Regions from separate parts of the Pelorhabdus sp. sgz311001 genome, predicted to be linked through region 1. Evidence: riboswitches for the same ligand, from Rfam matches in the RefSeq annotation. Region 1 holds a riboswitch; the other holds the start of a gene.
The links. A riboswitch is a leader RNA that binds a small molecule or an ion and turns the genes downstream of it on or off. The one in region 1 is predicted to bind cyclic di-AMP.
Positions count from the first base shown of each region.

Region 2: another riboswitch for cyclic di-AMP. It lies ahead of AC0MXB_RS04105 (C40 family peptidase); the one in region 1 lies ahead of AC0MXB_RS14825 (3D domain-containing protein).

Region 1 is NZ_JBVXUT010000006.1:35,289-45,452, reverse strand. Features, by position in the region: gene AC0MXB_RS14855 (ABC transporter ATP-binding protein) at 1-485, shown strand, start outside; gene AC0MXB_RS14850 (ABC transporter ATP-binding protein) at 482-2,236, shown strand; gene AC0MXB_RS14845 (DUF4337 domain-containing protein) at 2,279-2,812, shown strand; gene AC0MXB_RS14840 (M20 family metallo-hydrolase) at 2,847-4,070, shown strand; gene AC0MXB_RS14835 (3D domain-containing protein) at 4,184-4,948, shown strand; gene AC0MXB_RS14830 (L,D-transpeptidase family protein) at 5,050-5,754, shown strand; cyclic di-AMP (ydaO/yuaA leader) riboswitch at 5,810-5,960, shown strand; gene AC0MXB_RS14825 (3D domain-containing protein) at 6,072-6,653, shown strand; gene AC0MXB_RS14820 (PaaI family thioesterase) at 6,712-7,152, shown strand; gene AC0MXB_RS14815 (alpha/beta hydrolase) at 7,149-7,871, shown strand; gene AC0MXB_RS14810 (DMT family transporter) at 7,938-8,357, shown strand; gene AC0MXB_RS14805 (acyl-CoA dehydrogenase family protein) at 8,411-9,544, shown strand; tRNA gene AC0MXB_RS14800 (tRNA-Val) at 9,668-9,744, shown strand; gene AC0MXB_RS14795 (methyl-accepting chemotaxis protein) at 9,903-10,164, shown strand, end outside.
Region 2 is NZ_JBVXUT010000001.1:789,529-799,692, forward strand. Features, by position in the region: gene AC0MXB_RS04070 (nickel-dependent hydrogenase large subunit) at 1-1,400, shown strand, start outside; gene cybH (Ni/Fe-hydrogenase, b-type cytochrome subunit) at 1,417-2,157, shown strand; gene AC0MXB_RS04080 (HyaD/HybD family hydrogenase maturation endopeptidase) at 2,114-2,593, shown strand; gene AC0MXB_RS04085 (hydrogenase expression/formation C-terminal domain-containing protein) at 2,590-2,976, shown strand; gene AC0MXB_RS04090 (CC/Se motif family (seleno)protein) at 2,976-3,263, shown strand; gene aroH (chorismate mutase) at 3,406-3,774, shown strand; gene AC0MXB_RS04100 (glycosyltransferase family 2 protein) at 3,844-4,812, shown strand; cyclic di-AMP (ydaO/yuaA leader) riboswitch at 4,884-5,013, shown strand; gene AC0MXB_RS04105 (C40 family peptidase) at 5,022-5,693, shown strand; gene AC0MXB_RS04110 (ABC transporter ATP-binding protein) at 5,806-7,521, shown strand; gene AC0MXB_RS04115 (metal ABC transporter solute-binding protein, Zn/Mn family) at 7,592-8,521, shown strand; gene AC0MXB_RS04120 (metal ABC transporter ATP-binding protein) at 8,558-9,283, shown strand; gene AC0MXB_RS04125 (metal ABC transporter permease) at 9,303-10,112, shown strand.

The DNA of each region.
Region 1 (10,164 bases):
AAACGATCGGCGAAAATATTGCTTTTGATCGAGAACATGGTAAAGCTGATATTTTGCGCGCTGCCGAGTTAGCTGTCGTTACGGAGGATATTGACAGCAAGCCAGAAGGCGTCGATACAGAGCTTGGTGAAAGAGGAAAGCAGCTTTCAGGCGGACAGCAGCAGCGAGTGGCAATTGCTAGAGCTATTATTAAGGATGCGCCTTTCTTACTTTTAGATGACGCTTTTTCAGCGCTTGACTATGAACACGAGGCCAGACTGCTGAAAAATATGAACTTGTTTACAGCGGGCAGGACTACATTGATTGTTTCGCAGCGGATTGCTGCTGTAAGACGCTGTGACCGTATTGTAGTTTTGGACCAAGGTGAAATTAAAGAGCAAGGAACGCACGAAGAACTTGTGGCGCGGCGCGGTCTTTACTATGAAATTTATGAGCAGCAGCTGTTAACGGAAGAACTCGCTGTCGGGGATGGTGAAAGTCTGTGAAGACCTTTAGCGATCGAAAAATGATTGCCATTTTGTCGCGTTTTGCCGCGCCCTTTACTGGCTGGATTATTTTAGCTGTTTTGTTGATTTTGGCGGGAACAGCCTTAGAACTTTACCGCCCTTACTTACTGAAATTAGCGATTGATAGTCAAATTACGAGTCTGAATTTGGCTGGTTTACAGGAAACCGCACTGCTTTATGGTTTGACAATTGTTGGTAGTGTGGTTCTTTCCTATGGTGAAAACTATATTTTGCAGTATATTGGTCAGCTTATTATTTATCAGATTAGGCAAAAAGTATTCTGTCATCTGATTTATGAGAAGTTTAGTGAACTAGAACGACAAAAGGTGGGGCAACTTGTAACACGAGTTACAAATGATACCGATGCCATTCGTGACCTCTATACGGATGTTATTGTTGCGTTTATCAGCGATATATTGATTTTAGCTGGTATCTTAATTGCTATGTTCTGGATGAATTGGCAGCTTGCTAGTGTAGCTGTGATTGCCCTGCCAATTATGGCTGTGTTGGCGCTAACTTATCAAAAGTATGCTAGGGCCGCCTATCGCCAGGTACGAGCGAAAACCGGAGCGTTAAATGGTTTTTTGCAGGAATATAGCGCCAATATTATGATCGTGAAGGCTTTTGCCCGCTTCCGACGCACGAAGCAGGAATTTGAGTCTGTTAGTGAAGACTATGTACAGGCTGGATTGCAGGAAGTTCGTACGTTTGCCTTGTTTCGTCCGCTAGTTGATCTCATTTATACGGCTGTTGTCTTATGTGTGTTGGCTTATGGCGGCTTCCTCCATAAGAAAGGTCCTCTGGAAGTGGGAGTTCTTGTTGCTTTTTTACGCTATGTGGAAATGTTTTTCTGGCCGATAAAAGATATTGCGGAAAAATATAATCTGTTGCAATCGGCGTTAGCGGCGGCAGAGCGAGTTGCGGCTTTGCTTGAAGGGGATAAACCGGCAGAAAATCATGAAGATGAGTCTCCGGATTGCTATTTTCAAGGACGCATTCGTTTTGAAAATGTATGGTTCGCTTATGAGGGCGAAGAGTGGGTGTTAAAAGATGTGAGCTTTTCACTGGAAGCAGGAGAGTTTGTCGGTATTGCCGGGTTTTCCGGTTCCGGCAAATCAACTTTAGTTAACTTGCTGGCTCGCTTTTATGAACCGCAGCGAGGCGCTATTTACTTGGATGAGGTGGATATTCGCCATATTCCCTTGGCAGTGCTCAGAAGAACGATTGGTATTGTCTTTCAAGAAGTTCGGTTATTTAAAGGAACTGTTTATGAAAATCTTGCGCTATATGATAATGCGATTTCCCGCGAGGCAGCTGTCGAAGCGGCGAAACAGGCCAATGCCCATGCCTTTATTGCACGACTGCCCGATTCTTATGAAACGTTGATTGGTTATCAAGGCGCGTTGTTATCAGCAGGCCAGCGACAGCTTATATCGCTAGCAAGGGTTTTATTGCGGCCAATTCAAATTTTAGCTCTTGATGAAGCGACATCAAGTATTGATAGTGAAACAGAAAAACTAGTCCAAGAAGCTTTTGCGCGGTTGTCTAAGGAACGGACGATGCTCGTAGTGGCGCATCGACTATCTACGATTGAACAAGCTGATAAAATCCTCGTTATGGACCAAGGGGAGATTGTAGAATCCGGCTCGCATCAAGAATTGTTGCAACTAGAAGGTTTTTATGCACGGCTCCATCAAAGTCAGCTTCATGCGCTTAAAGAAGCGCTTTAGCTATGGTAGAATAAATAAAAGTGGTAGAAAGGGGCGATAGGTATGAACCTAGGAAAATGGCATCAATATTATGTAAAAGAGAAACTGACAACGCTTATTGCTATTACTACCGTTATATTAGCCGTAGTAGCTACTCTGGCATCGTTCAAAGCGGCTGGGTATGGTAATAAAATGGTTCTCATGCAAAATCAAGCGTCAGATCAGTGGAATTTTTATCAAGCTAAGGGAATTAAAGAGACGGAATATCAGACACAACGTGATATGATGCTGTTAGTGTTGGGGCAATTTTCGAATGAAGCACTGCAGCAAAAAATAGCTGAATATGATAAGACAGTTCAGCGTTATTCAAAAGAAAAAGACGAGATCATGGCTGATGCCAAAAAGTTTGAACAAGAGCGCGATCAGGCCAAAGTTTTTAACAGTATGTTTGGACAAGCTTTGATTTTTTTGCAAGTCGGAATTTTATTAACATCACTGGCGTCCATCAATAAGACGGCTGCTTATTGGTATATGGGCGGCGCGTTTGGCTTAATCGGTATCTTTTATTTTGCTTATACTATGTTTCTCAGTTTATAATAAAAGAAAGGCATTAATGCAAGGAGGCGCTTATATGGATAAAGCTTGGGTAGAAGAACGCATAGAGGCTTTGGCTGGTTTTAGTGAACCGGGAGAAGGCGTGACTCGTCTGGCTTATACACAGCACGATCAAGCAGCTAGCGCGTATATTATAAAAGAAATGCAGAATTTAGGATTAACGATTCGCCGTGACGCTGCCGGTAATATTATTGGCCGGCTAGAAGGGAGCGATGCAACGGCTCCAGTCGTAGCTACAGGATCCCATATTGATACTGTCCCAGCAGGCGGAAAGTATGATGGCGTAGCGGGGGTTGTTGCTTCGCTGTTGGCCGTGAAGAAACTTCAGGCGAAAGGTCAACTTACCCATCCAGTAGAAGTGATTGTCTTTGCTTGTGAAGAAGCCGGACGCTTTGGGTTTGCCACAATTGGCAGTAAAGTAATGACTGGATCTCTGCCGATACATACTTGGAAAAAGGCTGTAGATAAGCAAGGTATTACTTTGCCAGAGGCTCTCGCTACACAAGGGCTTTCTATTGAGAATCTAGGCAGTGCTGCCCGAAGCCGTGATGAATTTAAATGCTTTTTAGAGCTTCACATTGAACAGGGCGCTATCTTAGAAACGGCCAAGGAAAAGATTGGTCTTGTTACGGCCATTGCAGCACCAACGCGTCTTAAAGTAACCATCGAGGGGCAAGCGGCCCATTCTGGGGCGACACCTATGGAATGTCGTCGTGATGCCTTAGTTAGTGCGGCGAAAATTATATTAGCTGTGCGGGAAATTGCGTTAGAACAGTCTTATTGCGGGACGGTTGGAACAGTAGGGATGGCAACGGTTTTACCTGGTGCAATGAATATTGTGCCAGGAAAAGTGGAACTGGGAATTGATATTCGCGGCGTTGATTCGGAAAGTATTCTTACTTCAATTCAGGATTTGAAAGATTTTATCAGCAACTTGGCAGAAGAAGAGGAGACGCCTGTGGCGATTGATGTGCTTACGTCTGATCGACCTGTACAGCTTGACAAAAAAATGATTGGTCTGTTAGAGGGAATCTGCCGCCGCAAAAAAGCGGCCTATCGTCAAATGCACAGCGGCGCTGGTCATGATGCCATGCATATGGCAAAACTTACGCCGACCGCTATGATTTTTATTCCCTGCAAAGAAGGGATCAGCCATAATCCGGCAGAATACGCCGCAACCGAAGATATCTTATATGGCGTAGAGATTTTGACAGAAGCGCTATATGAACAAGCGAAATAGTTTGAACAGCTAAAAAACAAGCACTCCTTTTACACATGAGAAATATTACCGTCTAGTATTTATGTAAACTCAATGGTATGATGGTATTAAATTTGTGTGAAAGGAGTGCCTGAATGAAACGAACTATACATGTTATTTTAGTTACTGCTATGGTCTATTGTTCTACTTCTGTGCTGGCCCTAGAGCAGGCTCAGGCAAGCGCTCCAGCGGATCAGCTTGTGGCTTTATTGGCTGGGCAGGCTTCCAATCAGACCGTGCAGAGCATTGAACAGATCCTAAATTTAAAACAAAAGCTGGAGCAAGGTAAAAAGGCAGATATTCTTACGACTCTCGCGCAAACTGTTGCGGCAAGTCAAATCCCGAGCGGCCAAGCGGCTGCTGCTTTACCTCAGGTAGTAAGCGGCAATAAAGTGAGCGAGGTCTTGCAGCAATCGGTCCAAACCGAACTTATTAAGGAAGTCAGTAGCGTTTTAGCTCCTTATAAAGATAGTATTCAAGCTTTGACACAGCTTTTTGGGCAAACCAAACTGGAGCCGTCTATTGCAACAGGATCGTCTACTTCAGCACCTGTTGGCGCGCCGAGCGATTACAGTAAGGTTCTTTCGGTGATGACTACGGCCTATGGTCCCGGTACGCTTGATAATGGGCATTGGGGAAATTATGATTATTTTGGCAATCCTTTGCATCAGGGAATCGTTGCTGTCGACCCTGCGGTCATTCCGATGGGAACCAAACTTTGGATTCCAGGCTATGGCTATGGAATTGCCAATGACCAGGGAAGTGCAATCAAGGGCAACCATATTGACTTATTTTTCCCGAATCGTCAGGATGCCTTAGATTATGGCATCAAAAATGTACAAATTTATGTATTGAAGTAGTCGGTATTTATACCGGCTTCTTTTTTTATGGGGATATGGCATTGTCTTTTGGCATATGATCTTTTGAATAGCAATTTCAAGGGGGCATCCAAGTGAGGGCAATGACAGTTCGTTTGACAAGACCGACTCTATTTTATGGAACGGTTTTATTACTGCTAGTAACCTTTGCGCTAGGGATTGTAAGCTATGACTATTTCGATGAGCTAGATTTTACCTTGGAAGATCAGACAGGGCCGATCGAACCAAGCGGTTCCGTCAGTTTAGTAATTAAAGTGGCGGAACGGATTTTAGAAGTTTATGATAATGGCCAGCTTATCAAAAAATACCGCATTGCTGTGGGGAAAAGCTCCACGCCGACGCCGATTGGCGAATGGGTTGTTGTTTGGAAGGATTATAATTGGGGCAGCGGTTTCGGGACACGTTGGATGGGACTGAATGTACCTTGGGGTACCTATGGCATTCACGGAACGAATCAACCCTGGTCTATCGGTCAATTCACGAGCCACGGCTGCATTCGTATGCGCAATAAAGATGTGGAAGAGCTTTTTGAAAAAGTCCCGATTGGCACAACTGTACGGATTGAAGATCGACGCAAAAAAGTCAACCGTGTTCTAAAATATCAAATGACAGGCCCTGATGTGGCAATTTTGCAACTTAAATTGCAAAGTATGGGCTATCTATTATCACGAGCCGACGGGATTTTTGGACGGTCTACAGAAGACGCTGTCAAACAATATCAAGAAGCTAACGGTTTTCTTTCTAATGGAATTGTGGATAAAAATTTAGCAGAAAAACTAGGTATTTAGGAAAAAAATGGGATTCCAATAGCGGGAAAATTGACTAATTTACAATTTTATAGTAAAATAATAAAAGCCGAATCTTATTTTAAAAAATAAGTACGGGGGAACCGATATAGATAGGGGTGAATCCGCGTATATGCGGTAGGGCGTTCTGACTATTCTCTTTTGCCCGAATCCGACAGCTAACCCCGGAGGCAGCAGCCCCAGTTAGTTTTTATGCATGGCAATGCACGACAGCTAACTTCGGAGGCTAGACGCTTTTGAAGTTTTTTCATTTTTTTAGATGGAAATACTTTGGAGGGCGCAAAAAGAGAGGTGAATCGATGAGAAACGCTTTAGTGGTACTATGGGTATTCCTGGTCCTTTTCGTTTCGTCGACAGTAACTTTCGCCGCTCCTGGCGATACGCCGCTTATACGGGGAATGCGGGGCAATGATGTGCATTATGCGCAAAAGTTACTTGCCGAAACCGGTTACTACACGGGAGAGATTGATGGGGTTTTTGGCGGCATGACGCTTCACGCAGTGATTGCTTTTCAGCGCAGTGTCAACTTACCGGCAAATGGAGTCATCAATCGTGATACGATTCTTTATTTACAACGTGCAGGTACAGATATTAGCCGATATAACCGATCGATAGTAATGAATGCTACAGGCTATTCAGCTTATGATCCCGGAAACGGAAGCTACACCTCGCAGGGGCATTTACTGCGGCGAGGCCTTGTAGCAGTGGATCCGAATGTGATTCCGCTGGGAACTCGTCTTTATATACCAGGATATGGTTTTGCTGTGGCTGATGATACAGGCGGCAGCATAAGAGGTAATTTTATTGATTTGGCTTTTGATAGTCATGGTGAAGCTCTTTCCTTTGGAAGGCAGATTGTGACTGTATACATTTGTGACTGACAGGCATTTTGCCTGTTTCTTTTTTTATCATTTCACCATTTTATAAGGAGGATTCCCTTTGAACGCGTATATGGACCGCTTGAAAGAAAACTTGGAATTTATTTATGATCGAAACCCCTTTGTACAGTTGTTAGAGATGCGGCTTGTTCAACTGGAAAGTGGTAAAGCGGTCTTGACCATGCCTGTCGTAATGGATAAACATACGAATCTGCATGGAATTGCTCATGGTGGAGCATTGGCGTCGCTAGCAGATACAGCAATGGGTGTTGCCTGCGGTACCCTTGGTAGTAAAGTCGTTACTGTCGATATGAATATTAACTTAATGCAGGGAGCTAGGCCAGGGGGGACTATTTCGGCAAAGGCGGAAGTGCTCCATCATGGGAAAAGCACCATTGTAGTAGACGCTGGTATTTTTAGCGAAGAAGGCAAGCTGTTAGCGAAAAGCCGCGGAACTTTTTTTGTCGTAGGCAGATTCATTGAGGAGGATGAACTGGATTGAAGGAAATTGTGATTCCTACCGACACTGGGGAACTCGCTGGAATTTGGCACGAAGCTTCGGCGAAAACTGAGAAAGTATTTATCATTTCTCACGGTTTTAACGGGTCGATTGATGGGACAAGTCGGGCTGAACTATTAGCGGAAGCCGTTGCTCAGCTCGGGTTTCATGTGCTTCGCTATAAATTCACGCCTTGTCAAAAGTTGTCTTGTCAAATTGAGGAACTCGGATATGCCGCTTTGTATGCACGGCAGAATCTTGGGTCTAAACTATATCTTTTAGGCCGCAGCATGGGCGGCAGCGCTTCGTTAGCTTTTGCTCATCAAGATCAAGCGATTGAAGCGTTGTGTCTGTGGGCAACGCCAGGCGATCTACCGGAAACCTTTCGCCTTGCTTTAGGTGATGACTACAATAAATTAGCAGCGGGTGAAAATATTACAGTAAGCGATGATACCGGCTCACTTACCTTGACGCCTGATTTTATACAGGATTTTGTCAATTATCCTTTATTTCGTTATGTGCAAGAATTGGGAGAGGTACCTGTACTTGTGCTGCATGGAAATCAAGATCAAGTCGTACCAGTCCAGCAGGCTCATAAAATGTACGAAACGGCCTTAGAGCCGAAAAAGTTGGTTATTATTCGCTCTGGTGATCATCAGTTTAAAGAAGTAGCCGACCAAGCTAGAGTTGCTGTGGTCCAGTGGTTGAAAGGGTTAGAATAAGCTGAATAGAAAGTTTACCAAGCTTCTATACTATTTCGTAAGAAATGGTAGGAGTGTGGACGCTTTATGATACTTGCGTTTTTATCAGGCATTCTAATGGCGGTGCAGGGATCGTTAAATGCAGCTTTAGGTAAAGTCGTTGGTCTGTTAGAGGCGGCTTTCATTGTTCATGCTACTGGTCTTATCGTGCTAAGTGTAGCTCTTTTTGGCCTTCGTCTTGGTAAGGGAGCTTTTTCTCTGCCTAATGTACCTTGGTACTTATACTTGGGTGGTTTGCTTGGGGTACTTATTGTTTATCTTGTGGCTGCAAGTATTCCGAACGTTGGCGTAGGAACGGCAACGACAGCGATTATAGTCGGGCAAGTTTTGACCGCTTTAGTGATCGATCATTTTGGACTATTTGGGTTAGAAGAAAATCACTTTGTGATCCGCCAAGGAGTCGGCCTGGTTTTACTTGCCATAGGCGGTAAACTTTTGTTACAATAAAGCATATTGGCTTATTTACATATTCCGTATGATTACGATTTAGGAGGTTTCCTATGAATTTTGAGCTTTCGTCAGATCAAACAGCCTTACTGCGTATGGTGCAGGATGTTGTTGCTCAAGAAATTATTCCTTACGCCCGGGAAATGGACGAAAAAGCAGAACTGAGACCTGAACTGATTCAGACACTGAATGACGCTGGTTTATTAAATTTAACAGTTCCAGAAGAGTTTGATGGACCAGGTCTTGATGCGCTTACGATTGCAATGCTTTATGAAGAACTCGGCCGGGGCGATGCTGGTGTGGCAACATCAATCGCTGCTAATGCCTTAGCGTCGTATCCAGTTTTAATTCATGGTAATGATGAGCAGAAAAAATACTTCTTTGATTTTTTAAATTCGGGAAGACTTGCTGCTTTTGCTTTAACAGAACCTGGAGCAGGCTCTGACGCCGGTAGTGTAGCAACATCTGCTACCAAAGATGGCGATGATTATATTTTAAATGGTACGAAGTGTTTTATTACTAACGGCGGCATTGCTGATATTTTTGTTATTTTTGCGAATGCCCGTAAATCAGCAGGGATTCGTGGACTTACTGCTTTTATTGTTGACCGCGATACGCCTGGTTTTTCCGTTGGCAAGCACGAAGAAAAAATGGGAATTCGTTCTTCCAATACATGTGAACTGATTCTTGATAATGTTAGAGTACCTGCTTCCCGCCGTTTAGGTAAAGAAGGTCAGGGCTTTAAAATTGCGATGAAAACGTTAGATGCTGCTCGTCCGTTTGTAGGTGCTGTGTCTGTAGGAATTGCTCAGGCCGCTCTTGATTTTGCTGTGAAATATGCTAGAGAACGGCAACAGTTTGGCAAAGCCATTGCATCTTTCCAATTAGTACAAGCTATGGTTGCCGATATGGCTATGCAGCTTGAAGGCGCTAGATTAATGGTTTACAAAGCCTGCTGGCTGAAAGATCAAAATATGCCTTTTTCGAAAGAAGCGGCGATGGCAAAATGTTTTGCCGCCGATGCAGCGATGAAGATTACGACAGATGCCGTACAAATTGTTGGCGGTTATGGCTATTCTAAAGAATATCCTGTAGAACGCTATATGCGTGATGCTAAAATCATGCAGATTTATGAAGGTACAAACCAGATTCAACGTCTTGTTATTGCCAACCAAATTTTATACTAAGCTTATAAGAAACCCTTGCTGCGGCAGGGGTTTTCCTTTTATAAAATTTACATAAAAAATGCTTGCTTTTTATGAGGTAGATCCTTTATAATATAAAAGTGTTCTGACACAAGTGAATATTATGGGATTATAGCTCAGTTGGTTAGAGTACCACGTTGACATCGTGGGGGTCACTGGTTCGAGTCCAGTTAATCCCACCAACAAAGAAGAGACTTTCAGATTTTTATCTGAAAGTCTCTTTGCTTTACACGACTATTTTCTATAAATTATATTTTTGTAAATTTTAGTAGTAAAGTAAAAATTAGTATACCTTTATGTTATAATAAAGGCAAAATTTATTACTTTGCGAGGTGCAAATATGGCAGGCATATCAGAGTTTGATGCATTAGTGAAATCAGCAGAAATGATACAAAAAATCATTCCTTTAGATTGCGGTCTTATGGTTTGTGATTCTGGTGGAATGATTGTTAAATTTGTTCCGGCAGAAACCTTTGATATGCAGGTAAAAGAAGGGACTAGCATTGCTAAAGGCGGATCTATGGGAGAGTGCATGAGCACAGGGAAGCCTATCACTAAGATTGTTCCGAAAGAACTTTATGGTGTGCCAATTAAGTCAATCT
Region 2 (10,164 bases), on a different contig from region 1:
CGACAAGCGCTTATTTTAAAGCTGTTCAAGATAAAGTAAAGAAAATTGTTGAAAGCGGTCAGCTTGGAATTTTTGCCGGTCAGTACTGGGATCATCCGGACTATGCGCTTTTACCGCCAGAAGTTCATTTAATGGCTGTTTCGCATTATTTGAACATGCTTGACAGGCAGCGTGATGTTGTAACGTCTCATGTTGTATTTGGCGGAAAGAATCCTCATCCGCACTATATTGTCGGCGGTATGCCTTGCTCAATTTCCATGAATGATATGAATGCGCCGATTAATGCCGAGCGGTTGGCTATTGTCGATGCATCTTTAAATCTTACCATTAATATGATGAACAGTTTCTATGTGCCTGATGTGCTGGCAATTGGTCATCTTTATGTACAAAAAGGTATGGTTGATGGCGGCGGACTAGCAAAAGAACGTGTTCTTGGCTACGGCGATTACCCCGAAGACAGCTATACTGGTATTTCTAATGGCGATTTCCATAAAAATCTCTTACTGCGTTCGAATGGTGTCGTAGAAAACTTTGCCGCTGGCGCTTTAGCAGCGAAAGTAACCATTTTAGAGGGTAAGGATTTTGCCGATCCAGCGATTCTCAATGAAGGCGTTGATCATTCCTGGTATTCCTATCCGCAAGGCGGCGATCTGCATCCTTGGGAAGGCGTTACCAAACCTTCCTTTACCGGCCCGAAAGAAGGTACGAAAACTGCCTGGAAATATCTTGATGAAAACGGAAAATACTCTTGGTTGAAAACGCCGAAATGGCAGGGGAAAGTCTGTGAAGTAGGTCCTTTGGCTCGTTACATTATTGTATATACGAAGGTAAAACAAGGCTTAATCCAGCCAACCTGGGTGGAAAAAATGATCGTCGATCAGATCGACGGTGTGTCAAAATTGTTAAACCTTCCACCGGAAAAATGGCTCTTATCCACAGTGGGGCGTACGGCAGCTCGGGCCTTAGAAGCTCAAGTACAAGCTTATTTAGCAAAATACTACTTGGAAAAACTCGTAAAAAGCATTCGTTCCGGTGATACGAATGTGGCAAATACGGCAAAATGGGATCCGGCTTCCTGGCCGAAAGAAGCTAAGGGTGTCGGCATACATGAAGCGCCGCGCGGTTCTTTAGGGCACTGGATTGTAATTAAAGATGGAAAATCAGCGAATTATCAATGTATTGTTCCATCGACGTGGAATGCTTGTCCGCGTGATCCGAATGGTGCTCACGGTGCTTATGAAAGCGCCATGATTGATACTAAGGTTAAAGTACCAGTAAAACCGCTGGAAATTCTTAAAACAATTCATTCCTTCGATCCTTGTCTGGCTTGTGCAACTCATGTATATAATGCGGCAGGCGAACCGATTGCTGTTGTAAGTACAGACGCTAACATCAAATAAGAAGGGAGGGAGTGCCGTGGAAGAACGCGGAAGAAAACCTTATTATTTATTTAGTCCTTGGCTAAGAATTTTTCACTGGACCATGGTTTGTTGTATGCCTGTTTTATTTTTAACTGGCTTGTATATTGGAAATCCTTTCTTTATTACTAGCCAAGGATTTGAACCGACTTTTGTTGTTGGACGATTTATGTCGATGGAAACGATTCGGTTTGTCCACTTTGCTGCAGCTTATATTTTATTAGCTGCCTTGATTCTACGGATTTACGGCTTTATTATCAATCGCGGGGATCGGCTTTTGCCGCGGTTTTGGACGAGGGCTTACTGGGAAGGTTTCTTCGATACGTTGCAACATTATTTGTTTTTACGGCGTCGCCATAAACCTTATCTGCGGAATGCTCTGGCAAGAGCCAGCTATTTAGGAGTCTACTGTCTATTGCTTGGTGAGCTTATTACAGGCTTTACCATGTACGCCATGATTCGTCCTAATAGTATGGCAGCTGTGGTCTTGGCTCCTTTAATTAGTCTGGTGAGCAATGAGTACTGGCTCCATATTATTCATCATGTAATAGCCTGGTGCTTTATTCTCTTTGCTATTGTTCATGTTTACATGGCAGCAAGAGCTGATCTTGTAGAAAATGAAGGTGAGATTTCCAGCATGTTTACAGGCTATAAATATTTGAGTCATACACCAATGGATGCAGGAGAAGTGACAGATGAAAAAGACGATCATTCTGGGAATCGGCAACATACTGCTTAGTGATGAAGGCTTTGGCGTTAAAGCTGTAACTGCATTAGACGAGAAATACAAGCTTTCGGAAGGGGCGGAATTTCTCGATGGCGGCACGCTTGGAATGGATTTGATTCCTTATTTGTCAGAGGCGCAGCGTTTAGTGATTTTAGATTGTATCCAAGGCGGCGGCGAGCCAGGGGATGTCTATGATTTTCGCGGTGAAGCAGTTAACTTATACTTTCAAAATGCTGTTTCTCTCCACGATATCGGTATTCAGCAGGTGCTTGCTATCTTGCAGGTACTGGAAACGCCCTTGGAAGAAGTGGTTGTTCTTGGCGTTCAGCCCCTGAGTCTTGATGTGGGAATGGAACTGACAGATCCAGTGAGCGTTCAGTTGGAGCCTATCTGTAAAAAAACGCTGCAACTGCTAGCTGAGTGGCAGTTGGAGGTGACGATGCGATGAGCTTAGAGCATCAGAATCCTTTAGTTGTTGCTGTTCTTAAAGAAATTGAGGAAAATTTAAAATTGTTTCTTACTGAGCAAAAGGAACACACAATTTTTATCAATAAATTACCGCTTGCCTTGCCGGATCGAGAAGCAATTCGCGACTTTCTAGGCGTTGGTTCACTAACGATTGAGTTGAGTGATTCAGATGAGCCGGCAAAATGGGTGGAAAGCGCTGTAAGCGGTATTTGGTTCGGTGTGTTTTACAGTGCCTCGCAGGAACCAATTTTAGAAACTATTGAAATTTGTTCTTTTCCAAAAGTTGCGGCAGCGCAAACAGCGGATGTCGAGTTTGGCTTGGCACAATTCAGTCGAAAACTGCAAGAAAAAGAGGCGCTTTAATGGAAATCTCAGTGAGTGATGAAGCGGTGGAGTGGATTCTTGCTAAAGGCGGTAAAGCTCATTTGACAGCTGGGCCGGAAGTTTCTATGTGCTGTGGTACTGTGCAGCTTGAGCCTGAAGCTTTTATCGGAGAACCGAAGAACCTGACTCAGTTTACTGAGCGTGAAATCGGTGGTATTGTTTTATATGTACCCCAGGCGTTTATATCGCCGTATCCGTTAGAAATTGCAATTAGCCGTTTTTTCGGACGGATTAAACTTGTCGTTAAAGGCTGGAAAATGCTTTAAAAGCAACCGGGTAACCCCCGGTTGTTTTTTTATGAAAGTTTGTTCTAGCGCACATACTAAGAAAAAGTCAGATGAGTAGAGCAGGAATGGTACCAAATTGTGTCGAAAAGAGCCAAGATAGATAAAGAAAGGATGATGGAGTTTGCTTCGGGGAATTCGCGGCGCCATTACGGTGGAGAAAAACGAGCAACAAGCAGTAAATGAAGCTGTTGCGGAACTGCTTAGGGCTTTAACAGAGGAAAATCAACTTGATGTAGAAGAAATAGGAGCTGCTATCTTTAGTTCGACTCCAGATTTAACTTGTGCTTTCCCAGCAGCGGGTGCGCGGTTATATGGCTGGGATAATGTTCCCTTATTTGGTACTGTAGAAATTGAGCACCCACAAGCGCCGATTCTTTGTATTCGGTTGCTGCTACTTTATAATACAGAATTGCCGCAAAAAGCCATGCGGCATGTTTATTTGCGGCAGGCAGCACGGCTTCGTCCCGATATTGCCCAGCAAAATGAATAGTGCACGGCATTCGCTAATTTTCTCGTATGCGGCGTATGCCGTATTTTATTTAGTTTTGGAGGGTTTTACATTATGTTAGTATCCGTTGTTGTCCCGGTCTTTAACGAACAGGACAATCTTGCCGTATTTTATTCAGAAGTCGTCAAATATCTCGAACCTTTAGAGTATGATTTTGAAGTTGTTTTTATCGATGATGGCTCTAGTGATGCCACTCCGTTAATTTTGCATCGTATGGCGCAAGAAGATCAAAGGGTCAGAGCGTTTATTCTTGCCAGAAATTTTGGCCATCAAATTGCCTTAAGTTGCGGCCTTGATCATGCGAATGGCGATGTCGTAATTACAATGGACGGCGATATGCAGCATCCGCCGGAAATGTTGCCAGCCCTATTGAAACACTGGGAAGCAGGCTATGAGGTTGTTCAGACGATTCGTGTTCATACGGAAGGCGTTTCTTTTTTGAAAAACCTTACGTCAAGTCTTTTTTATAAGCTGATCAATGCGATGTCAAATATTCACATTTATGAAGGCGGTTCTGATTTTAGACTACTTGATAAAAAAGTCGTGCAGAGCTTCCGATTATTTAAAGAACGAGCGCGTTTTATCCGCGGCATGATCAGTGATATTGGTTATAAACAAATTCAAATCGAATTTGTAGCGCCCAAACGCTTTGCTGGTGTATCTAAGTTTTCAGTAAAGAAAATGCTGCGTTTTGCCCTTGATGGCATTACGGCTTATTCTAAAATGCCACTGCGGTTTGCTTTTTATCTGGGATTGTTATTCGGTATAGGAACAATGATTCTTACAGGACATGTCTTATATATTAAATTTTTTACGGAAGAAGCTGTTCCTGGTTGGGCTACTACGGCTGTTAGTATTCTTCTTTTAGGTGGCTTTCAATTAGTTGGAATTGGAATTATTGGTGAATATGTTGGTCGTATTTTTGAAGAGGTTAAACAGCGACCGCTTTACTGGGTTCGGGCCGAATTAGGAGAAAAGACAGTAGTGGAACAGAACAATGTAAAAAATAGGATAAACTAATCGGCGCCTAAAAGACAGAAACTGTATTTTGAGGGCAGGACTTTGGTCTTTTTTGTCGTATATATATTATTGAGTGTAGTAAGCCGAATCCAACTCAGGTACGGGGAAACCGTTTATTGGGGTGAAGCTCATGAAAATGAGCCGGGTCTATTCTTCTTCCCGAACCCGTCAGCTAACCTCGGAGGCTAGTAGAGGAAAGGAGTTAGTCTGTGAAAAAGTTTTTCAGAACCACATTGTTTGTTTGCTTTTTTGTTAGTTTTGTTTCACTCGGTTTTGCATCAGGTGCGTTTGAGGAAGGAGATCAAGGTCCAGATGTGGCCGCTCTTCAAAGTCAACTTGGTGCCCTTGGTTACAATGCTGGTCCTGCCGATGGAAGTTTTGGTTCCCTGACTGCCAGTGCAGTTAAAGCTTTTCAGCGTGATCGCGGCCTTGAAGCCGACGGCGTTGTAGGCTATGCGACTTACCGTGCGTTAATGGGACGAGACATACCGGTTAGCCGTGATTCTTCTAATGTATCTGCGGCTAGAAGAATCATGCAGACAGCCTTAGGGTTAAGAGGTGTTCCTTATTCGTTTGGTGGAACAACTCCGGATGCTTTTGACTGCTCTGGTTTTACCCGTTATGTGTTTAGTGCCTATGGCGTTTATCTGCCTAGAGCGGCTGATGAGCAGTTTAATGTAGGAAGAGGTGTTTCTTACAGTAGACTTCAGCCAGGTGATTTAGTCTTTTTCTCCACCTATGCCGAAGGCGCATCTCATGTAGGAATTTATTTGGGTGGCGGTCAGTTCGTTAGTGCTACTTCCAGTCGCGGCGTAGCCGTTGATTCTTTGGAAAGCAGTTATTGGGGCCCCCGTTACATTGGAGCCAGACGAGTATTGTAGTCAAATGGGAAGGCGTCATCGCCTTCCCGATTTTATTTGCTTTTTTTCGGAAATGCTACTAGAATAGTATTGGCTATGGTAGCATTCTTTTGTTGTTATTTGGAGGACATTCATGGTTAATTTGTATTGGTCTAAATTTATCAGGCCTTATTTTTCTTCAGTATTTTTATCAGTGTTATGCTTTATTTTATCAAGTGCGGCTTCTTTGGCGGCACCTATTGTCATTAAAATTTTAATAGATGGTGCTTTATCGCAAAATGATTTGTCCTTTTTGTATATTATTACAGGATCGATTGTCGCGCTCTATTTTGTCCGTGGCGTCTTTTTCTATTTTTATAATTATATTATGGCAAAAGCAGCTAACAAAATGATTGCACGCATGCGTCAAGATATGTTTGCTACTTTACAGAGTCATGATTATGCTTATTTTCTTAGTAAACCCAGCGGTGAAATTATGTCACTGTTCACAAATGACCTGTTGTTGATTCAGCAAGCTGTTACTTTAGGAATTCCTGATATTGTGGTCGAATCAATTAATGTGATTGCGATTATGATGATTATGATCTACTTCGACTGGCAGTTGGCACTCGTGACTTTTGCTACACTTCCTTTTATTATTGTAGCAATTAGTTTTTTTAATCGTAAAATAGCTAGACTAGGCTCGCTTGTGGAACATACTCTGGCTAAGATGACTAGCATTGTACAACAGTCGCTGCTATCCGTCATGGTTGTACAAAGCTATGTTCGAGAAGAGTACGAATATAAGAAATTTAGTGAGCAAATTCAAGAAGCGGCCGAAAATCTGTTAAAGGTGCAGCGGATGAATGCCATTTTTATTCCTCTTGTAGAGTTTTTAGCAGCTATTGGCTTAACCATTATTATTTGGTATGGTGGTCGCGAAGTCATTCAAGGCGAATTGTCTATCGGCGGTATGTTCGCTTTTCTTGTTTATATTATCAACGTTCCAACTCCTGTACGAAAGATCAGTGAAGCAATCAGCAAAATGAAACTGGGCATGGTTGCTTGGCAACGTATAGAAGAATTACGCGATGAAAAAGAGCCTCTGCCAGAAGGGACGCTTGTACTTTCGCATGTCCAGGGGAAAGTACGATTTGAAAATGTATCATTTCGGTATCAACCAGATAATGAGATTTTAAAACAAATTGAGTTAGAAGCACGTCCTGGTGAAGTGATTGCTGTAGTAGGACCAAGTGGCGCTGGTAAATCTTCTTTTGCTAACTTATTATTGCGTTTTTACGATCCTACATTCGGTAATATTTATCTTGATGATGTAAATATCAAGGAGCTTACCATTCAATCTTTGCGCAGCCATATTGGCTTTATTCAGCAAGATCCCTTGCTTTTTAATGCCACGATTTATGATAATATTCGTTATGGTCGTCCGACTGCGACGTATGAGCAAATTATTGCAGCTGCTAAACTCGCTGACGCGCATGAATTTATTATGGAACTTCCGCTTGGTTATGATAGCAGAGTAGGTGAACTTGGCGGCAATTTATCAGGCGGTCAGAGACAGAGAATTGCCATTGCTAGGGCGATTGTGATGGACCCTAAGATTTTATTGCTTGATGAACCGACAGCGGCGCTTGATGCGCAGGCGGAAAAGCAAGTTATGGCAGCCGTAAGAAAAGTAAGCGGTGGACGGACAACTTTTATTATTACTCATCGGTTGACGACATTAGCTGCCACAGATCGAATTATTTATTTAAGTCAAGGTCGAGTTGTTGAAACGGGAACGCATGAGGAATTGACAGAGCTTGGCGGTTTATATGCTAAAGCTTTGCATTTAGGGGAAATTCAAGTATAATAATGGTGATGAAAATTCCCTTTCGAATCTAAATAAGAACTTTCTTGTTTATATGAAAGAGGCGCGTAAAATGAAAAAGGTAATCTGTCTCATTATAGTCAGTAGCTTGATTTTTTTATTGAGCGGCTGTGCTGTAACCGGAAATTCTTTTGGTGACAAACGAATTAAGGTTGTTGCATCCGTTTATCCTGTGTATGAATTTGCTCAAGCGATTGGCGGCGACAAAATTAATCTTTCGCTTCTGGCGCCACCCGGTGCAGAACCGCATGATTGGGAGCCATCAGCCAAAGATCTTGTTAAAATTCGTGAAGCAGGTCTCTTTTTATACCAGGGGAACGGTTTTGAGCCTTGGGTTGATAAGATGTTGACACAAAATAAGACGACTTCTTCCGTTGCCGTAAGCCATGATATCGAAACTTTGTCAGGAATTGGCGAAGATGATGAAGAAGATCTTGATGCAGCAGGAAAACCTGTTCTTACAATAGATCCTCATATCTGGCTAGACCCAGTGCTTGCTGTGCAGGAAGCGAATAATATTTGTGAAGCTTTAGTATCGGTCGATCCGGCCAATGAAGCAATCTACCGTAAGAACTTAGAATCACTTACCTTGAAATTGACGGCACTTGATCAAGAATATGCGCAAGCTGTACAAAAGTTTGAGCGGAAGGATTTTGTTACAACCCATGCTGCTTTCGGCTATTTGGCAAAACGTTATGGATTGCACCAAGTACCGCTTATGGGTCTTGCGCCTGACGCGGAGCCTACACCGGAAAAATTGGCTCAAGTTTCAAAGTTTTGCCGTGAGCATAAAGTGAAAGCTGTTTTTTTTGAAACGCTTGTTTCGCCTAAATTAGCCAATATGTTAGGTAAAGAAACTGGTGCTGCGGTTCTTGTTTTAAATCCTATCGAAGGTCTTACTGATAAAGAAACAAAGGCGGGAAATAACTATTTTTCTGTAATGCAGGAGAATTTAAAAAATCTCAAAGCAGCCTTGCAATGAACAGCACTTGTCTTTTAAGATAGAGGAGTCTAGATTATGTGTGAAATCAAATTAGAAAAGGTGAGTTTTACTTATCAGGCCGAAAAGGTTCTTGAAGATGTAACTCTTACGATTTCATCAGGAGAATTTGTCGTGATGGTGGGGCCGAATGGTGGCGGAAAAAGCACTTTAATAAAATTGCTTGCTGGTCTGTTGACGCCCACACAAGGAACCATTTTGATTAATGGAAAACCCATTCGTGAAGCTCATAAACAAAAACTTATTGGTTATGTACCTCAGAACTATCGGCGTAACACTGCTGATTTTCCGGCTACAGTAGCAGAAGTAGTCGCCCTAGGGCTTTTGTCTGGCCCACTAGGCAGTAAGATACCAGATGCTGAAAAACGGCATATTGTGCTTCATACGCTAGACCTTGTTGGTCTGGCCGCTTTGGCAAATTGTCGGATTGGAGACTTAAGCGGTGGGCAGCAGCAAAGAGTTATGGTGGCTAGAGCATTAACAGGCAACCCTTCATTGCTATTTCTTGATGAACCGACTAGTGGTGTTGATATTCAGGCAAGTGAAGCGATTCATAACCTATTGAGAGAATTAAACGAAAGACTGAATATGACGGTAGTTCTTGTTTCCCATGATATTGAACAAGCTACAGCCTATGCAACCCATGTAGCATGTATTAACAAGAATTTATGTTTTTATGGTGAAAGAGAGTTATTTCGAACGAGTCATTTAACGAAAAATCATTTATGGTATTATTCCACATAAGAGAAGGAAGGAATTCGCGGTGGATTTCTTGCAATATGATTTTATGCAGCGGGCCTTTATCGCTGGAATTGTTACAGCGATCATCTGTCCGCTTATTGGTATTTTTGTCGTTGTGCGCCGTCAATCTTTGATTGGCGATGGCTTGGGACATATTGCCTTTGCCGGTGTAACTGGCGGTTATTTGCTAGGTCTTTATCCTCCTATAGCTGCAGCCTGTTTGACAGTTTTGGGCGCTGTTAGTATTGAATGGATGCGTCAAAGACAAAAAGAATATAGCGATATGGTTCTGGCGCTCTTTTTTTATGCGGGAATTGCTTGTGCTATTATTTTTAGCAGCATGACAAAAATGCCTAGTATCGGTCTGTTAAATTTTTTGTTTGGCAGTATTATTACTGTAACAGAGAAAGAGATCATGCTGATTGGGGGCGGGGCTCTATTCGTTTCACTTACAGCTTATCTGTTATTTGACAGACTTATGTTAATGGCTCTTGATGAAGAGGTTGCTCGTATTTCTGGCATTCCGATTGTTGCCATTAATCTTATCTTTGCTGTAATTACAGCTCTTGTTGTGGTCGTAGGTATGACGGTTGCTGGTATTTTGCTTGTTAGCGCTTTGATGATTGTGCCTGTTGCGACAGCTCACTTGTTGCAGAAAGGCTTTCGTAAAACTTTAGTTTACGCCATTTTATACTCTGTTTTAGCAGTGCTTATCGGTCTTACTGCGTCATATCATCTTGATATTGCTCCAGGTGGTACGATCGTAATCAGCGCTATTTTGGAATATATTGTGACTTATTTATTTTCTGTTCTTGCGCTAAAAAGACAATAAGTTTTGCTCTCTTTTCTTGTGATAGAAACACTTTGCTGTCGCATAAATATGA